4 regions of the Gilvimarinus sp. F26214L genome follow, and region 3 is predicted to be linked to each of the others. Evidence: predicted binding sites of a transcription regulator. Region 3 holds the regulator's gene; each other region holds the start of a gene.

The links. Region 3 encodes LexA, which represses DNA repair genes until DNA is damaged. Its sites were predicted from a motif close to ACTGTNTNTANANACAGT; they were not measured.
Region 1: a site for LexA is predicted at 1,481-1,498, ahead of ACURWW_RS15940 (YebG family protein). Genes of this name have one in related genera too.
Region 2: a site for LexA is predicted at 2,842-2,859, ahead of ACURWW_RS16620 (PA0069 family radical SAM protein). Genes of this name have one in related genera too.
Region 4: a site for LexA is predicted at 1,758-1,775, ahead of ACURWW_RS07670 (error-prone DNA polymerase). Genes of this name have one in related genera too.

The regions. Positions count from the first base shown of each region.
Region 1 is NZ_JBTIYG010000018.1:35,601-40,073, reverse strand. It holds gene ACURWW_RS15950 (hypothetical protein) at 1-862, shown strand, start outside; gene ACURWW_RS15945 (MoaD/ThiS family protein) at 859-1,149, shown strand; gene ACURWW_RS15940 (YebG family protein) at 1,161-1,460, opposite strand; gene ACURWW_RS15935 (DUF6351 family protein) at 2,103-4,433, shown strand.
Region 2 is NZ_JBTIYG010000021.1:16,803-21,275, forward strand. It holds gene ACURWW_RS16605 (ABC transporter substrate-binding protein) at 1-137, shown strand, start outside; gene ACURWW_RS16610 (ATP-binding cassette domain-containing protein) at 134-889, shown strand; gene ACURWW_RS16615 (ABC transporter permease) at 886-1,695, shown strand; gene ACURWW_RS16620 (PA0069 family radical SAM protein) at 1,696-2,799, opposite strand; gene ACURWW_RS16625 (dialkylrecorsinol condensing enzyme) at 2,998-3,939, shown strand; gene ACURWW_RS16630 (beta-ketoacyl-ACP synthase III) at 3,948-4,473, shown strand, end outside.
Region 3 is NZ_JBTIYG010000001.1:388,721-393,193, forward strand. It holds gene ACURWW_RS01650 (S-methyl-5'-thioinosine phosphorylase) at 1-542, opposite strand, end outside; gene ACURWW_RS01655 (hypoxanthine-guanine phosphoribosyltransferase) at 590-1,147, opposite strand; gene nagZ (beta-N-acetylhexosaminidase) at 1,161-2,213, opposite strand; gene lexA (transcriptional repressor LexA) at 2,467-3,072, shown strand; gene ACURWW_RS01670 (DUF6586 family protein) at 3,143-3,667, opposite strand; gene topA (type I DNA topoisomerase) at 3,698-4,473, opposite strand, start outside.
Region 4 is NZ_JBTIYG010000005.1:197,744-202,216, reverse strand. It holds gene ACURWW_RS07670 (error-prone DNA polymerase) at 1-1,735, opposite strand, end outside; gene ACURWW_RS07665 (flavin-containing monooxygenase) at 2,058-3,557, opposite strand; gene ACURWW_RS07660 (Y-family DNA polymerase) at 3,737-4,473, opposite strand, start outside.

The DNA.
Region 1 (4,473 bases), on a different contig from region 3:
CGTGTTCTGGCTGACGCCTGGCCATCCGAGCCAGCCGGAGCGCTGGTATGCCGGCACTTCACCCCAGGGGCTCTTTGTCAGTGATGACCACGGCGCTCACTGGGAGGAGGTGCAAGGCTTCAATGCCCACCCGGACTTTTTCCATTGGCGCGGCGGCGACAAGGATGGCACCCCGGACGGCCCCAAGCTTCATTCCATCATCGTGGACCACAGTGACCCGCGTCATCTGCTGCTGGGAATGTCCAGTGGCGGGATTTTCGAGAGCCTGGACGAAGGCCACAGTTGGCACCCGCTCAACCGGGGCGTGGCGACGGACTTCTTCCCGCCCAAAGAGGACGGCAGCGAATACGAGTACGGCCATGATCCCCACTGTATGGTCATGCACCCGCGCGACAGCAATCGCCTTTACCACCAGAACCACTGCGGTATCTACCGCATGGACCGGGACCGGAGCGACCGCTGGGAGCGCATTGGGGACAACATGCCTCAAGAAGTTGGGGACATCGGCTTTCCCATTGTCGTGCATCCCCGGGACGTGGATACCGCCTGGGTGTTTCCCATGGATGGCTCCGGCCTGTGGCCCCGCACCAGTCCGGGCGGCAAGCCAGCGGTTTACCGCACCCGCGATGGGGGTGCTTCGTGGACGCGCCACGACGACGGCTTTCCCCGGCAACAGGCCTGGTGGACGGTCAAACGCCAGTGCATGGCGGTGGGCCCGTGTGGGGCGGATTCGGAGCCGGTGGGATTATTCCTGGGCACCACAAACGGCCAACTTTGGGGGAGCTTTGACGAAGGGGAGAGCTGGCGGCCCCTTGCCATGGATCTTCCCCACATCTACTCAGTGGAGGTGGTGGGCGCGTGATTCGGGTTGTGTTGCCCAGTCAGCTGGATCGCTACACCGGCGGTGCGCGCAACTTGAATCTGGAGGCCGCGGACCTCGGCGGCAGGGAGGAGGGCGCGACGCTGCTGGACGTGATTCGCGCGCTGGATACGCGCTATCGCGGCCTGGCTTTTCGCATCGTGGATGAACAGGAGCGCATCCGCCGGCACGTCGCTATCTTTGTGGGGGAAAACATGGTCCGGCGCCTGGATGTGCGCCTACAAGCCGGAGCCCGGATACAAATTGTAGGCGCACTGAGCGGCGGATGATCTCACCTCATTCAGCCACCCACGGCTCGCAGGCTGCCACTGTCTTCCTGTTCCCCGGTGCTTGCTGCTTCATCCCCCGGGAGCAGTAATTCCGGCTTACCCTTGCATGCCTTGGCCAGATCGTCCTTGCGCCTGGCCAGCACCAGACCGATGTTCTCCGCTGCTTCGTCGCCCACGCCTGGCACTTCTGCTTCGATCAGGCAGGTAATGCACTCCGCCAGTTCCAGCATCTTGTCGTGTTCGTCTGCCGCTTTCTTGTCATCAAACATACTGCCGTCCCGGTCACATTTCCAAACTGCTACAACTGCCATGCCTTGTTCTCCTCGCGGATACTGTACAAAAAAACAGGTTCAGCATAGACGAAGCGTAGCGCCATGTAAACCGTTTGTGATCCGCCGGACCAGCCGTCGGGCGCTGTGCGTTAACTGATCCGATCGCCCAGCGACGGTGATGTGGGGCACCGCGCTGTTTGTTCACAGACTTGCCCACAGCTTCTGTGGATACCGGACGGCGCCGCGCCGCATATGAGAGCAATGCCGCGATTGGACTTATCAACCGTTCCAGGTGTGTGGCTGCTAACCCGGCCCTTCGCCGCGCGTCTGAAACCGCGTGTCAAACCCGATAGTCCACCAACGCCGCCCGAATCTTGCACCTCCTCGCGCTATCGATTGCAGGGAGGCTTGCAGTCGACCGCAGTTCATCCGCAGGCCTTCGTCACTGAATGGGTGCTTAAGGGTTCCGCCGATGGCATGGGCGACGAATTCATGAAGCGATCCGCAGGACGACGGGCAGTTGGCGGATAAGGCTAAGTTCGCGCAACAATTTCAGCGGCAACGTTGTCGCAACTGTTGCACCAATGAGGGATTCATTCCATCGCGCAAGTTCGCGTACTCGTCTGTAAAAACTGCACGAAAAAGACTCCAACCTACAAAAACCTGCCGTAGAGGTCTGCTATGGGATTGTTAGCGAAACTGTCCATTGGCTTCCTGGTTTTGTTTCTTGGCGCCGGCGGTGTGGGCTTCGCCTACCTGGCGGAGTCCGTTCACGTCATGAAAGAGCCACCGCTGGCCCCGGTGCTCGCACTGCCGGACAACTTCGACCCCCGGGAGCCCGTGGCTCCCTACTCCGGCCCCCACCCCCGAGTGGCGGGAAGGCCGGCCGAAACTTTCCGGTTCCCCATCAAACTCGGCGAGGTCGGTCCGGTCGCCCCGCTGTTTGCCGGCCCGCTTGACTACCCCTTTCTCTGCGGAGAAAACCAGGTCACCGATGCCCAACCACTGGTGGATAACCAAAGCGGCATGGGTGTGCCGGTCTACGGCCTGAAAGATGGCGAGATCGATCCCGAGAATGTTGTGGGATACAGCATGAACTGCTCGCACCCCACCACTGCGAGCTACTATTACAACCGGGAGGGAACCCGGGAATTTTTTCCATTGGAAGAAGCCGATGGTGACATCGCCACCATCGAGGTGGACGGAAGGGAGGTTCCGTTCGTCGTGCGGCTGGAATCCGGCACCATCAATCGCTATCACTACCTCATGGTGGCCCTGCGCGGCAGCGAAGAAACTGTGGACGCACCCAATCCCGACCACTGGAATAAAAAGTTGATCTACCAGTTCCGCGGTGGAGTGGGCATCGGCAAACGCCAGGGCCGCATCAAGCCCAACGATGTGTTGAAACGGGGCTTTGACCAGTTGGAGCAGGGCTACGCCATGCTTTACTCCACCGGCACCCAGACCAGCAACCACTACAACATGTGGCTGGCGGAAGATACGGCGGCCCGGCTCAAGCGTCAGTTTGTTTCCCTGTACGGGGATCCCCTCTATACGGTCGGAATCGGCGGCTCCGGCGGCGCCATCCAACAGTATCTGATCGCCCAGAACCATCCCGGCCTGCTGGACGCGGCCATTCCCCTGTACTCCTATCCGGACATGGTGACCCAGACCATCAGCACCATGGACTGCGAGCCTCTGGAATACTACTTCGACGTCACCGACGCCAAGAACCCACTGTGGCGCGTATGGGAAAACCGCAGCTGGATTCAGGGGCTGAGCGCCAATTCGGAAGCGGACAATCGCTTCACGGAGGTGCAGGCCGTGGTGGACCTGCTGCGCGGCAAAATTCCCGAACTGGGCAAGGGCGCCACCGAGTGCATTCAGGGCTGGCGGGGCCTCACGCCTCTGGTGCACAACCCCACCTTCGTTCACTTCAAAAGCAGCTTTTCTCCGGAGGTGCAGGAACAGGTTCACTTCAGCCATTGGGACGATCTGAAGTATGTCTATGGAGTGGACGCGCAAGGTTTCGCCAACTCCACCTGGGACAATGTGGGCGTTCAGTACGGCTTGCGCGCCCTGCGTGAGGGCCAGATCAGCCCGAATGACTTTCTCCGATTGAACCGTTTCCTGGGGGGATGGAAAAAGCCACACGAAATGAAGCCGGAGAAGCTGTGGCTCCTGGCGGGGAACATCTTTCCGGTGGACCTTTCGTTCTGGAGCCATCACAACATGTATCACAGCGATGGCCGCTCTCCTGCCAGGCGCACTGAAGGCAGCATTGCAGCGATCGAAGCCGCGTACCGTTCCGGCCATGTGTTTGTGGGCCATGCGGATATTCCCATCCTTGACGTGCGCCACTATCTGGAGAAAGACCTGGATATGCACCACTCCACCGCCTCCTTCGCAGCCCGCCAGCGGCTTATCGAGGCCCAGGGGCACGCGGACAACCAGGCAATCTGGATGGCCCACAAAAAGCATAATCCAATCGTTCACGCGGTGGAGGTGATGGACCAGTGGATGACAAACATCCGCAAGAACCCGAACCGCACCATCGCCGAGAACCGGCCGCCAGCCGCAGCGGACAAATGCCTGGATGCGCGCGGCAATGTGATTGCCCAGGGTGATACGGTGTGGGACGGCGAGTGGAATGGCCAGCCCGCCGGCGCCTGCATGACCGCGTACCCCCGCTACAAGACCTCCCGCGAAGTGGCCGGCGGCGACGTGACTGGCGATGTGTTCAAATGCCACCTGCAGCCGGTGTCCCGGGCTATTTCCCGCGGGGAGTACGGCAATGTGGACATGCGACCCTACCAGCGCGAGCTGGAAGCCATCTTCCCGGATGGTGTTTGTGATTACAGCCGCGGCGATGTGGCCCGGCCCGCTGACCTCCTGGCAAAGCCCGAGCGCTATACGGACGAAGCCCTGGGTCCGGCAGTCATCGCGCGGATGGACCCTCGCCCGGAAGGGACTGACGAGAAGGCCAGCCGCGAAGTGCATCTTGCGCCCTGAGGCCGCAGATCGGCAGCCATTGCTTGGCCCGGTACCAGCC
Region 2 (4,473 bases), on a different contig from region 3:
CGGTGTTGCTGACGACCCACAACGCAGTCATTGCCCGGGCTCCGCTGGATGGCTTTCTTCACCCCGAGGACGAACTGGACACCCTCGGCAGCGACGAGGGTGAAAGCCGCTGCGAGTTCGCGGAAGGCGAGGCATGATGGAGGCCGTGCTCGAAACCCGCTCCGTCAGCAAAAGCTTCGGTTCGCGACAGGCGGTGGAGCAGTTGAGCATGAAGGTGCAGTCCGGCGAATTTGTTGCTCTGCTCGGGCCCAACGGAGCGGGCAAGACCACGCTTTTCCAGATAATCAGCGGGCTGTACGCACCCGACTCGGGGGAGATAGTGATCGCTGGCCATCCAGTGGACCGAGCGCCCACCAGGGCCCTGGCCGCCATGGGGCTGGTGTTTCAGCAACCCACCGTGGATCTGGACCGCAGCATCGCGGCCAACCTGCACTTTCATGCCCGCCTCCACGGCCTCCCCCGTCCCCTGCGTGACCAGCGCATCCGCGATCAGCTCAGCGCTCTGGACCTGGAGGACCGGGCGCGCGACCGAATGAGCACTCTCAGTGGGGGCAATCGGCGCCGGGTGGAAGTGGCGCGGGCACTGCTTCACCGGCCACAACTTCTACTCATGGACGAAGCCTCCGTCGGCCTCGATCCTCGCGCCCGGCATGCGTTTCTGGAAAGCATTCGCACATTATGTCGCCAGGGGAAACTGGCCGTTCTCTGGGCGACACATCTCGTGGACGAAGCCGAGGCTGCGGACCGGGTCCTGGTCATGGATCATGGACACCTGATTGCAGCGGACACACCGGCCCGGTTGCTGGCGGCTCAAGGCACCACCTCCCTGGCGGAGGCCTTCCTGCAACTCACCGCGCCGGGGCCGCTCCCAACCGGGGAGGTCGCATGAGAGCGGGCCATGCACTTGGCGCATTCGCGGCTATTGCCGCCCGGGAGTTTGAGCGCTTTGTTCGCCAACGGGGTCGGCTGCTGTCGTCGCTGGTGCGCCCACTCTTGTGGCTGGGAGTTTTTGCGGCGGGTTTTCAGAATGTATTCGGAGTGTCGATCATTCCGCCCTACGACAGCTACGTGACCTACCAGGAATATGTACTGCCGGGTCTGCTGGGCATGATCCTGCTGTTCCAGGGGATGCAGTCTTCTCTGTCCATGGTGTACGACCGGGAGATGGGCATGATGCGGCTCCTGCTCACGGCGCCCCTGCCTCGCGGCTACCTGCTGTTCAGCAAACTGGCCGCCGGCACCTTGCTGTCAGTGGCCCAGGCTTATGCCTTTCTGGCTGTGGCGTGGACCCTGGATGTTTCCCTCCCACCGCTCGCCTGGTTGACCCTGCTGCCGGCTCTTGCTCTCGCCGGACTGATGCTCGGGGCCCTGGGTCTGATGCTCTCCGTTTACATCCGCCAGATGGAAAATTTTGCCGGGGCCATGAACTTCGTAATCTTTCCCATGTTCTTCATCTCGCCCGCCCTCTACCCGTTATGGCGACTCGAAGAAGCCGCGGCAGAGTGGATCTACCAGGTCGCGCGCTTCAATCCCTTCAGCCACGGAGTGGACCTGATCCGGTTTGCGGCCTATGGCCAGCTGCACGGAACGGCGCTGGCCATCGTCTGCGGCTGGCTGGCCGCGTTCATGTTGGTGGCGATCCGGGGCTACGATCCCCAGCGGGGATTACTGCGGCGAGTCCAGCGACCGGCGTGATCAGAACAAACTCAATTGCGCTTCGGACTCGCGCGGCCCTTTGTTCGGCGGCACCGCAAAAAGATCACAGTTCAGCTCGACGGACTCGCGCCGGTTGAGTTGCAGCCGCGCACAGGCTTTGCGAAAACGCTGACTGATCAGTTCCGCAAAAACGCCGGTCCCCCGCATGCGCTGGCCAAACTGATTCTGGTAGTCACCACCGGCCCGACTCTGGCGAATCAGGCTGATCACATGCTCCGCCCGCTGGGGGTAATGTTCATGCAACCATTCATAAAAAAGATCACGGACTTCCCGCGGCAAGCGCAGAAAAACATAACCCGCCGTCTGCGCACCGGCTTTTGCGGAGGCCTCCAGAATCGCCTCCATCTCCTGATCGTTAATCATGGGAATGACCGGCGCCACCAGTACCCCGACCGGTACCCCGGCAGCACTCAATTGCGCCACCGTATCGAGCCGCGATCGAGGCGAAGCCGTGCGCGGCTCTAGGGTACGTTTAAGACCATTGTCAAGAGTTGTCATACTGACCGTCACCGAACACAGCGAATCCTCTGCCATTGCTTCCAGAATGTCCCGGTCGCGCAAGACATGACTGCCTTTGGTGATGATCGACACTGGATGGCGATACCTCTGCAGAACAAGGAGTAACTCACGGGTGAGACTGAGGCGCTGGTCCACGGGTTGGTACGGGTCGGTATTCGTACCCAGCACAATGGGTGCGCAGCGGTAGTTTCTTTTCTCCAGCGCCGCCTCCAGCAACTGGGGGCCATCCGGTTTGTAGAAGATCCGGGTTTCGAAGTCGAGACCGGGGGAGAGGTCCAGATAGGCGTGGCTCGGCCGCGCGAAACAGTAAATGCAGCCGTGCTCGCAGCCACGATACGGATTGATGGAGCGGTCGAAGGGTACATCCGGCGACTCGTTTCGAGTGATGATACTCCTGGCGCGATCCACATGAAGCTCGGTGGCGGGAATCCGGCCGCGGTGCTCCTCCGCCTCAGCCGGTTGTTCCGGCTCCCAGTGCGAGTGGTGCTGCAGGAAGCGGCTGCTTCTATTGCTGATCGCACCACGGCCCCTGATAGGCCGGTTCGAATCAGGTGGCGTTCTCATACTCCGTCTCCCGAGCCGGTCGCTGTCATGCATTTGCCCGATACTGTATATCAATACAGTAACCTGCTGGCTCCCGCCTGTAAAGAGAAATACGGCACGCAGGTCGTCCAACTGGCGCCTTTTACAGGCGCTGTGGCATAATCGGCGGCTGGCATTTGGCGGGTTCCCGCCGCTGTGTCGCAGGATAATAAGGCGCGTATGAAGAAGCGGATTTTGGTATTGGGGTACTCACAGTCCGGGCAGCTCAACAGGCTGCTGGATTCCATTCTGGCACCTCTTGCAGGTGCGGAAGAGATTGAAGTTCATCGACGGAATCTTGAGCCCGTGGAGCCGTTCCCGTTCCCGTGGCCCTTCCTCCAGTTCTTCAACACCTTCCCGGAATGCGTATACGAAACCCCGGTGCCCCTGGAACCGCTGAGCGTACCCACATCCGAACGGTATGATTTGATTATCCTGGCCTACCAGGTCTGGTTTCTTTCTCCGTCCCTCCCGGTCACCAGCTTTCTGCAAACTGAAGCGGCGGCGCATCTGTTTCGGGACACTCCCGTGATTACGGTAATTGGCTGCCGCAACATGTGGCTGATGGCCCAGGAGAAAGTCAAAGCACGACTGAAACAACTCGGAGCCCGGCTGATCGACAATATTGTTCTGACCGATTACGCCCACAGTGCGATGACTTTTGTCGCCACGCCCATCTGGGTACTGACCGGCAACAAGGGGCCGTTTCTGGGCGGTCTGATACCGAGGGCGGGCATTTCGGAAGAGGATATCGCTGCAGCATCCCGCTTCGGTCAGGCCATCGCGGCACAACTCCCCCACCAGAGCGGTGAACCCCGCCCCATGCTCGCAGGGCTCGGCGCCGTCTCGGTCAACGAGCGCCTGATCGCTTCCGAACAGATTGCCCATCGCAGCTTCAGAATCTGGGGGCGCCTGCTGCGCGCAATTGGCCCCCAGCAATCCGTGTTGCGAAAGTGCGTGCTTGTGCTTTATGTACTATTTTTGGTGATGATGATTCTCACTGTGGTGCCGCTGTCGGCGCTGCTGAAGCGGCTGTTCGCCCCACTCCTCAGCCGACGCACGGCGGCACAGAAACTGTATTTCGCCGCCCCCTCGGGCGAGGCCACCGACCGATTGAATTAGGGCCTGATATGGCATTGCCTCCGGTTTACATCACCAACATCGCCTCCTTTCTACCCAACGAGCCCGTCGACAACGACAACATGGAGCGTATCCTGGGCCAGGTAGGGGGCCGCCCATCCCGCGCGCGCCGTCTGGTGTTGCGCAGCAACGGTATTCAATCACGCTATTACGCGATCGACCCGCAGACGCTGCGACCCAATTACACCAATGCCCAGTTGACTGCGCGAGCGGTGCAAAAACTGGAGCAGGAGGGGTTTGACCTCGGCACCCTGGGCTGCCTCAGTTGCGGAACCTCCATTGCAGACCAGCTGATGCCCAATCACGCGGTCATGGTCCAGGGGGAACTGGAGCTGGCGCCCTGTGAGGTGGTGGCAACCAGCGGCGTGTGCCTGGCGGGAATGACCGCCATGAAGTACGCCTACCTTGCGGTTGCCAGTGGCGAACACCGATCGGCCGTGGCCACGGGCTCGGAGCTTTCTTCGGCAATGATGCGCGGAGAGAATTTCAAAGAGGAATCCGAAGCCCAACTGGCCA
Region 3 (4,473 bases):
TCGTTTCTCAGGCGACGGATTTCTGCGGCGGTTTCGAGCCGCGGCCCCTGGGTGCAACCATAGACCCCGTTGGGAATAATTTGCAGATTGCGTTCCCGTGCAAGGTCCAGCAGGCGCTGGCGCCACTCTGGACTATAAGGATGTTCGAAATCCGTGTAATTCACCTGTTCGCCGCAGTCGTCGAAGAAGGTGTGGTCGCGCCCCCAGGTGTAATCCACGATTTGATCCGGACACACCAGGCACCCGGGCGCCATATCCGCACGAATTCCGCCAACCGCGTTTATCGCAAGCACTCTCGCAGCTTTCAGCTCGTGCAGTGCCCAGATGTTCGCGCGGTAGTTGATCCGGTGAGGCGGAACCTTGTGGCCGGGGCCGTGGCGCGGCATGAATGCGAGCTTCACCCCCTCCAGCCTACCGACCGTGACAGGCGCCGCTTCACCAAAAGGGGTGTCACGAACTGCGGTCTGCGCGTCTTCCAAGGCGTCGAAACTGTTGAACCCGGAGCCGCCGATGACAGCGAGATGAACGGTGTGTGTAGCCATTTGGTTGGATCTTGTCTGCGTTGCGATTGCGCGCGTCTTGATTTGTGTTATTTCTTGTCGCGCACTGCATAGATGCCCGGCAGGTTTCGGCCATAGCCTTCCAGGTCCATTCCGTATCCGAAAACGAAGCGGTCCGGAACTGTCAGGGCGGTGAAATCTGCCTGCTTCATCGCGCGGTTCCGCGCGTGGTCCTTCTGGACCATTACGGCCGTTTTTACATCCGCTGCACCCCGGTCGCGGCACCAGCGGGTCAGTGCCTGAAGGGTATAACCTTCGTCAAGGATATCGTCAGCCAGCAATACGCGACGACCCTCGATCACTTCCCGGGCCTGCGCATGCCAGTCGAGACGCCCGCCCTGGCGTGCCTCGCCGTAGCGAGTCGCATGGATGTAGTCCCATCTGAGCGGCATGGACAGGTGAAACATCAGTTGGGTGGAGAACGCCACACCGCCATTCATGACACAGAGCATCAGCCATTCACCGCCAGCCAGTTGCGCGTTGATGTCCCTGGCCAATGCTGCAATGGCCTCATCAATCTGCCCTTGGGTGTAAAGTAAATCGCTGTTCTCGATCAGATGTCCGGCAGAAAAACGTTCACTGCTCATAGATGACGAACAATCACCCACGGCTTGCATCCTGCACTGCCTGCAACTCTGCCCGGCAATGCCGCCAGCGGGGGTCTGCCTGTAACGCAGACCAGTCCCAATCACGGCGCTTACGCATGGTGGACAGTCGTGGAGAAACGTCGGGCGGATTGCGCTTGAGACGATCAAGGACCTCAAGGGCACCACTGCGGTTATTGCAGACCAGCACCATATCGCAGCCGGCGCCAAGCGCCAGCTCGGCCCGGTCTCCATAGCTGCCGCCTGCGGCGGCGCCCTCCATGGAAAGGTCATCCGAAAAGATGACCCCTTCAAAGCCCAGCTGGCCGCGCAGTTTTTCCTGCAACCATGGCCTCGAGAAGCCGACGGGTTGTTCGTCCACGGCCGGAAAGACGATGTGCGCGGGCATCACCGCATCGAGGATCGCGCGTAGTTGCAGGAAGGGCTGCCAGTCCCGCGCTTCCACCTCGCGCCAGTTGCGCTCATCAATCGGCAGTACCAGATGGCTGTCGCCCCTCACCCCTCCGTGTCCGGGAAAGTGCTTGCCCGTCGCCGCCATTCCGGCCTCGTGCATTCCCTCTATGAAGGCTTCAGCAAGGCGACTTACTTCCTGCGGGTCGGCGGAAAAAGCCCGGTCAGCGATAACGCTGCAGTGCTCCTCATCCACATCGAGCACCGGCGCAAAGCTGAAATCCACATCGGCTGCGAGGATCTCCGCCGCCATCAGCCAGCCCGCATCCCTGACCCGTTCGAGGGTGGCGGCCGGATCCGCCCGGTAGCCGCACAGAAAGCTCTGCATGGGTGGCAGGCGTGTGAAGCCTTCGCGAAACCGCTGAACCCGCCCGCCTTCCTGGTCCACGGCCAGCAGAAGCTCGGGGCGTACCGCACGGATTTCGCCGACCAGGGCCTCCAACTGCCCGCGGGACTGGAAGTTCCGGCTGAAGAAAATTACCCCTCCAACCAGGGGCTCCCGCAGCAGGTTCTTTTCATCGTCTGTCAGGGTCAACCCCTCCAGGTCCAGCATAAGGGGGCCGGGGGGATGGGCGGAATGTGTCCGGTTGGCTGCCATGGTTTACTCTACGTCAGAAAGAGGCCGATAAACTTATACCAGTTTACCCCCTTCGTCATCCGCTTTCCGTGAAGCCCCGCCGCTTAACGCCGAGCGGTCAGCAGCTGCCTGGTCGCTTGCATCCGCCTGGGCACTGGATATAATACCAGTCACTGTACAAAGCACCAGATCCTGCTTCTTCCGTGCCTGGGGCCGTTGCGCGGAGCGCGCAGTGCCGCGTACAGCCTGCTGAAAACAAGGAGCCGACAAGAGCATGATCAGACTGACCGAACGACAGGAAGAAGTTCTTCGCCTCATCCGCGATTACATCCGCGAAACGGGTTATCCACCCACGCGGGCCGAAATTGCCGAAGAATTGGGCTTCCGTTCCGCCAACGCCGCGGAGGAGCACCTTCGGGCCCTGGCACGGAAGGGAGCCATCGAGATGGTGCCCGGTGCCTCCCGGGGCATTCGCATCCCGGATGAAGACAACGGGCTGCCGGTGGTGGGTCGGGTGGCAGCAGGCAATCCCATCCTCGCCGAAGAGAACATCGAAGACTACTGCGATATCTCGCCCTCTTTTTTCTCTCCCCAGGCCGACTACCTGCTACGGGTGAAGGGCTACAGTATGCAGGATGCAGGCATCCTTGACGGAGACCTCCTCGCCGTCCACCGAACCACCCAGGTGCGCAACGGGCAAATTGTGGTGGCCCGGATCGGTGAAGAAGTGACCGTCAAACGGTTCCGCCGGGAGCGAAACAAGCAGCAGGTGGAGCTGGTACCGGAAAACCCGGACTTCGACATCATAGAGGTCAACCTCAAAGATGACGACTTCTCCATTGAAGGTTTGAGTGTGGGCGTAATCCGCCGGGGCGGCTGATTTGCGGGGCGTTCCGGCCCTTGGTCTGGACCTCGCGCAGGGTTTGCCAGACCTTCGCTAGCAGACGGGCTTATTCCTCATGGAGTGACGCCCGTAACCGGTCCACAAGGCTTTGAGCCGCCCGACACCAGCTTCCAACCAATTCCTGCGCAGTGGCGTTATCCACCGTTGTAAGGTCGACGGCGGGAATCGAGGCCGGGTTCACAGAGTTGCCGTGTTCGCTCCTGAATCGCTGTGCCAGATACAAGGGATTGCGTCTGGCCCGAAGCAACTCCCGCAGCCATGAATCATTCTGCTTGCGCAGGTTCAGCAGTTCCCCCAACTCAGTGGCCTGTGGTGCGCGCTCAGCGAGGCCTTCCATCAGCTCCGGGAGCTGCTCCCCTGTGGGGTCCAGATTCACATTGTACTGCTCCGCCAGTTCCGCGACGAAATAGCTCAGTCCGCAGCACATTTGGCCGACGGCAGCATCCAGATGAGCATGCCGAGCGACCCGGCCGTTGATGTCATCCTGTTGCGCGTCGCTGGCTGCCAGCGCGATGCGAGCGAACGCCAGCTTCTGATTGACGATTGCGGAATAAAACAGTTCTCCGGCCATTCAGGCCTCCGTACAAGCGCCTGAGACGCATCAAACCTTGGCGCCGCTGCGCTTCCTGGCAGTACGCGTACTACCCGTTTTACGTTTGCTGGCTTTTTGCCCGGCACCTTTGACTTCGCCGCTGCTCACCCAGCGTCCATTTTCATAGAAGGCCTTCCAGCCGGTTGCCTTCCCTTCCACTTCCGACTGTACATACTGCTCCTTGGTTTTCCGGCTGTAGCGAACCACTGTTTTGTTCCCCTCCGGGTCTTCAGTGGGCGCGGAAAACAGGAAGTTGTACTTGGGGTCGATCTCACTCTTGTGCGGCAGAAGCTCCTCCACCAGCGGCGCACGCGTCTCCCGGTTCTTGGGGAACTGGCTGGCAGCCAGAAAGATGCCCGACGCTCCATCTCGCAATACGTAGGTATCGTCGACCTTCTCGCACTGCAGCTCGGGCATGGGCACAGGATCCATTTTGGGTGGTGCCGGCTCCCCACTGCGCAACAGCTTGCGGGTGTTCTTGCACTCCGGGTTGGTGCAGCCGAAGTATTTACCGAAGCGGCCCGTCTTGAGTTGCATCTCGCTGCCGCATTTGTCGCATTCGATCACCGGCCCTTCGTAGCCCTTGATCTTGAAAGCGCCCTCTTCCACCTCAAAGCCGCTGCAATCGGGATTGTTGCCACAAATGTGCAACTTGCGTCGCTCGTCCACCAGATAGCTGTCCATGGCAGTATTGCAGAGCTTGCAACGCCGGCGCGAACGCAACTGTTTGGACTCGGCTTCTTCATCCTCGTCCACGTTCACGGCTTCATCGCCGGAGACGAGAT
Region 4 (4,473 bases), on a different contig from region 3:
AGAGCATGTCATAGGTTTTGGGATCCTCGTTGGGAATGTCCGCCACCGTAATGGGTTTTTGCAGGTAGCTGTTGAGCAGGTCCACACTCTTGCGAATGGCCGTGAGCATGCCGAGGGCCAGTACGTCGACCTTCAAAAGACCCAGTGATTCGATGTCCGTCTTGTCCCACTGAATGATGGTCCGGTCCGGCATTGCGGCGTTCTCCACAGGCACCAGAGTGCTGATGGGACTGCGGGCAATCAGAAACCCGCCCACATGCTGGGACAGGTGGCGGGGGAAGCCGAGAATCTCATTCACCAGGTACAGAAACTGTCGGGCGAGCTGGCTCGAATGAGTCAATCCGGAAGCTTTGAACTCGTTCTGCAGTTGGCGGGACTTGTCCCACCGGGCAAGGCTCTTGCTCAGTTTGTCCACCAGGATGTCGTCCAGCCCCAGAGCTTTGCCCACGTCCCGTACGGCGCTTCGGCGCCGGTAGGTGATGACAGTGGCCGCAAGGGCGGCACGCTTGCGGGTGTACTTGTTGTAGATGTACTGAATGACCTCTTCGCGTCGTTCGTGCTCGAAGTCCACGTCAATATCCGGTGGTTCATCGCGCTCCTTGCTGATGAATCGTTCGAACAGCAGCTCGCTCTGAACCGGGTCGACTTCGGTAATGAACAGGCAATAGCAGACCACGGAATTAGCGGCTGAACCGCGCCCCTGGCAGAGAATCTTCTGAGTGCGCGCGAACTGCACCAGATCGTAGACCGTGAGAAAGTAATGCTCGTATTCCAGCTCCGCGATCAACTGCAGCTCCTTGTCAATCTGCGCCTGCAGGTGCGGGGCGTGGCCTCGGGGCCAACGCTTCCGTGCGCCCTCCATGACCAACTGCCGCAGGTAGGCGCTCGGGCTGGTGCCCTTGGGCACAATCTCCTCGGGATATTCGTAGCGCAATTCGTCCAGGCTGAAATGGCAGTAGTCGGCAATGCGGCAGGCCTCTTCCATGAGGGCTTGCGGGTAGATGCAGTCCAGCGTGTCCAGGAGGCGCAGATAGTTTTCGCCGTTGCTCCGCTTCTCCCGACCCAGCTCCTGCACCGGCTTGCCCAGACGAATCCCGGTAAGAACATCCTGCAGGGGTTTGCGCAGGGGATCGTGCATGTGCACGTTGTTGCAGGCCACCATGGGCAGGTTCAGTGCGTCCGCCATCTGTTGGCAATTCAGATAATGCTGCTGATCGTCATCGTCCTGCAGCATCTCCAGGCCGAGCCAGAGACGGTCGCGGAAATAGCTGGCCAGGATGGGAGCGTAATCGGGCTGCTCGGACTGCCCCGCTTGGGGCAGCCAGATGGCCAGGCAGTGTTGGGTGCCGAATTGCAGATCGCTCAGGTGCAGACGGTAGCTACCCTTTTCGCTCCGGCGCCGCGCGCGGGAGATGAGCCCGGACACTTCCGCATAAGCCTTGCGGTTGGGGCAGAGCAGAACCAGGTGAAGATCCGGGCCGGCGTCCCCGGTTATGGTCTGCTGGCTGTGAATATGGAACTCGCTGCCAATGATCAGCTTGATGGACGTCCCGGTCTGGCGCAGGTCCCGGGCTGCCACATGGGCCCTGACGATGCCTGCAAAGGAGCACTCGTCGGTAATGGCAATGGCTTCATAGCCCAGTTCAGCCGCGCGCAGAACCAGCTCTTCCGGATGGGAAGCGCCGCGCAGGAAGGAGAAGTTGCTGATGGCGTGTAGTTCTGCAAAGCGGCTCACGGCGACCTCTTACTGGTGAGCTACTGGTTGAAAATACAGTATAGCAGATCCCGGCAAGGCCAGCGAAGCGAAGCTGCCTGCTGATCCGCTAGGGGCTGAGCGCTGCTGTTGGGTTACGGCCTTCGGCCTAACCCAACCTACCGGTGCTGGTAGTGGCATTCGTAGGTTGGGTTAGCGCAGCGTAACCCAACACGGGTCCGGTTCGGGAGGATTCGTGGGTGCTGTTGGGTTACGGCCTTCGGCCTCACCCAACCTACCGGTGCTGGTAGTGGCATTCGTAGGTTGGGTTAGCGCAGCGTAACCCAACATGGGTCAAGGCTCGCTAAGTTGTGGCGGCAACGTGTGCGGGAGAATCGGTGACCTGCGCCATCTTCGGCTCTGGAAACTGAAGTACCCCATCATTGATGGGTTCGCGCAGCAGGACCTTGCGATCGGCCAGATAGTCCTGGTGAACGAGCCAGGGCGGCCGGTCTCCCTGTTTGGGGAGTTCCTGCACGGCGCGTTGCACGTAGCCCGAGGTGAAATCAATAAGCGGACGGGTTTCCATCACTTCGGTGGGGTGTGGTGGCAGAGCGATGGACTTGTTGATGGAGTCCAGGTGATTGATCAGCCGGCAGAGATAAATGGCTGCCAAATCCGCTTTCAAGGTCCAGGAGGCCATGGTGTAACCGAACACCAGCACAAAGTTGGGAACGCCGCTGAACATAACGCCTTTGTAGCTGAGGGTATCGCCGAAGCGGATTGGCTGACCATCCACCTTCACGTCCACCTCGCCGCCGGTGACCAGTTTCAGGCCGGTGGCAGTGACGATGATGTCCGCTTCGAGGGTTTTCCCCGATTTGAGTTGAATCCCCGTGCTCGTGAAGCGCTCGATATGATCGGTTTCCACCGAGGCTTTGCCTGACTGAATGGCCTCGAAAAAATCGCCATCCGGTGCCAGACAGATGCGCTGATCCCAGGGCTTGTAGCTTGGGGTGAAATGGCGCATGTCATAGCCTTCGGGAAGACGTTTGCGCGCCCACTTCTGCAGCAGCTTTGCCGTGCTCTCCGGTTTGCTGCGGGCACGATGGTTGAAGTAGCGCCCGAGGAGAATATTCTTCCAGCGGGTGAACCCATAGGACACTCCCTCCGAAACATTCCGGCGCAGGAAGTTGGCAATGCGATCCTTGCCGGGTCGCGCCACCACATAGGAGGGTGAGCGCTGCAGCATGGTGACATGGGCAGCCTGCTTGCTCATTTCTGGCACCAGGGTGATGGCGGTGGCGCCACTGCCGATAATCACCACTCGCTTGTTACGGTAGTCCAGATCCTGAGGCCAGAACTGGGGGTGGACGATGGGCCCGTGGAAATCCTCCTGTCCTTCGAAGCGCGGTGCGTAGCCCTGCTGGTAGCTGTAGTAGCCCGAACCCATGAAGAGAAACCGGCATTCGAACTCCACTTCCGTGCCATCGCGCCTTCGGGCCACAACCGACCAGAGCGCCCGCTCACTGGACCACTGGGCGGATATGACTGTGTGTCCCAGGCGCAGCCGGGAGGTGATGCCATACTCGTCCGCCGTTTCCTTGATGTATTTTTTGATGGACGGTCCATCGGCAATGGCTTTTGCGTCGCTCCAGGGTTTGAAACTGAATCCCAGTGTATGCATGTCGCTATCGGAGCGAATGCCGGGATAGCGGAACAGGTCCCAGGTTCCGCCCAGGTCTTCCCGGGCTTCCAGAACCACGTAGCTTTTTTCGGCGCACTTCATGCCCATGTGGGCAGCGGCGCCGATGCCCGAGAGCCCGCCTCCCACGATAACGACATCAACAGTCTGTTTTTCCATGATCTTCGCTGTGTTTTCCGGTTTGATCTACCAATCTAAGCGCAGGGACAAAAGAGTCCAAGTGTTTTCTTTGCAAAGTTTTGCCAAGGTACGGAGGGGTAAACGCGAGTTTCCCCGTGTTGGATGCGGACTGTCGGGTCAAAGATCTGGTGGGCTAAAAAAACCGGAGTGTCGTGAGATCAACCGTAAAAACCCTGTAAAAACCAGCGCCGGTTTTTAAGGTCCCGGAATACCCAGCAATAGCAGCCATTTTTATGGCGGGCGATAAAGTAGTCCCGCTGGCTGCGTTGTTGCCACCAGTGGCTGTCGATGCGTTGTGGTCCATACACCAGACGCAAGGGACCCGTGCTCTGGTTGGGCGCGCCGATGGGAATCGGAGTCTGATTCAGCCACAAAGGCAATTGGGTCTGGGAGTCGGAGTTCCGCGGCGGCTCGCGCAACCGCAGATCCTCGATGGCCTGGTGGTTGAGATCGCTGACCACCTGCTGAAAATCAGGTAAATGCTCGTTGCCCATGCTGATGGTCTTGAGTCCTTCGCTGCCCAGCCGGGTCAGCAGTTTGTCCAGCAGCTGCTGATAATCCTTGAGCTGGTTGCTGGGGTTGGACAGTTCGGGAAACAGGTCGCCGCTGCTGGCGTTAGCAGGCTTGAAGCATTGGCTGGTCAGGGTCAGCAGTTCAAGTGGCGCCTTGAGCTGATATTGCTCCAGTTTCAGCCTGCTCAGACTCAGCAGACTTTGCAGGTTATTGTTGGCTGGCGAAGTGTGGATCAGTAATTTGTCGGCGCCTTGTTTGAAATCCCCTTGCTTGAAATAGTAAAAACCCCATTCCAGTTCCTGAGTGTACAACTGATGCTGGTGCATGAAGCGCAAAAGACGAGATAGCAGTTCTTCGAGGGGCTGGTGGACTTCGTCGATGC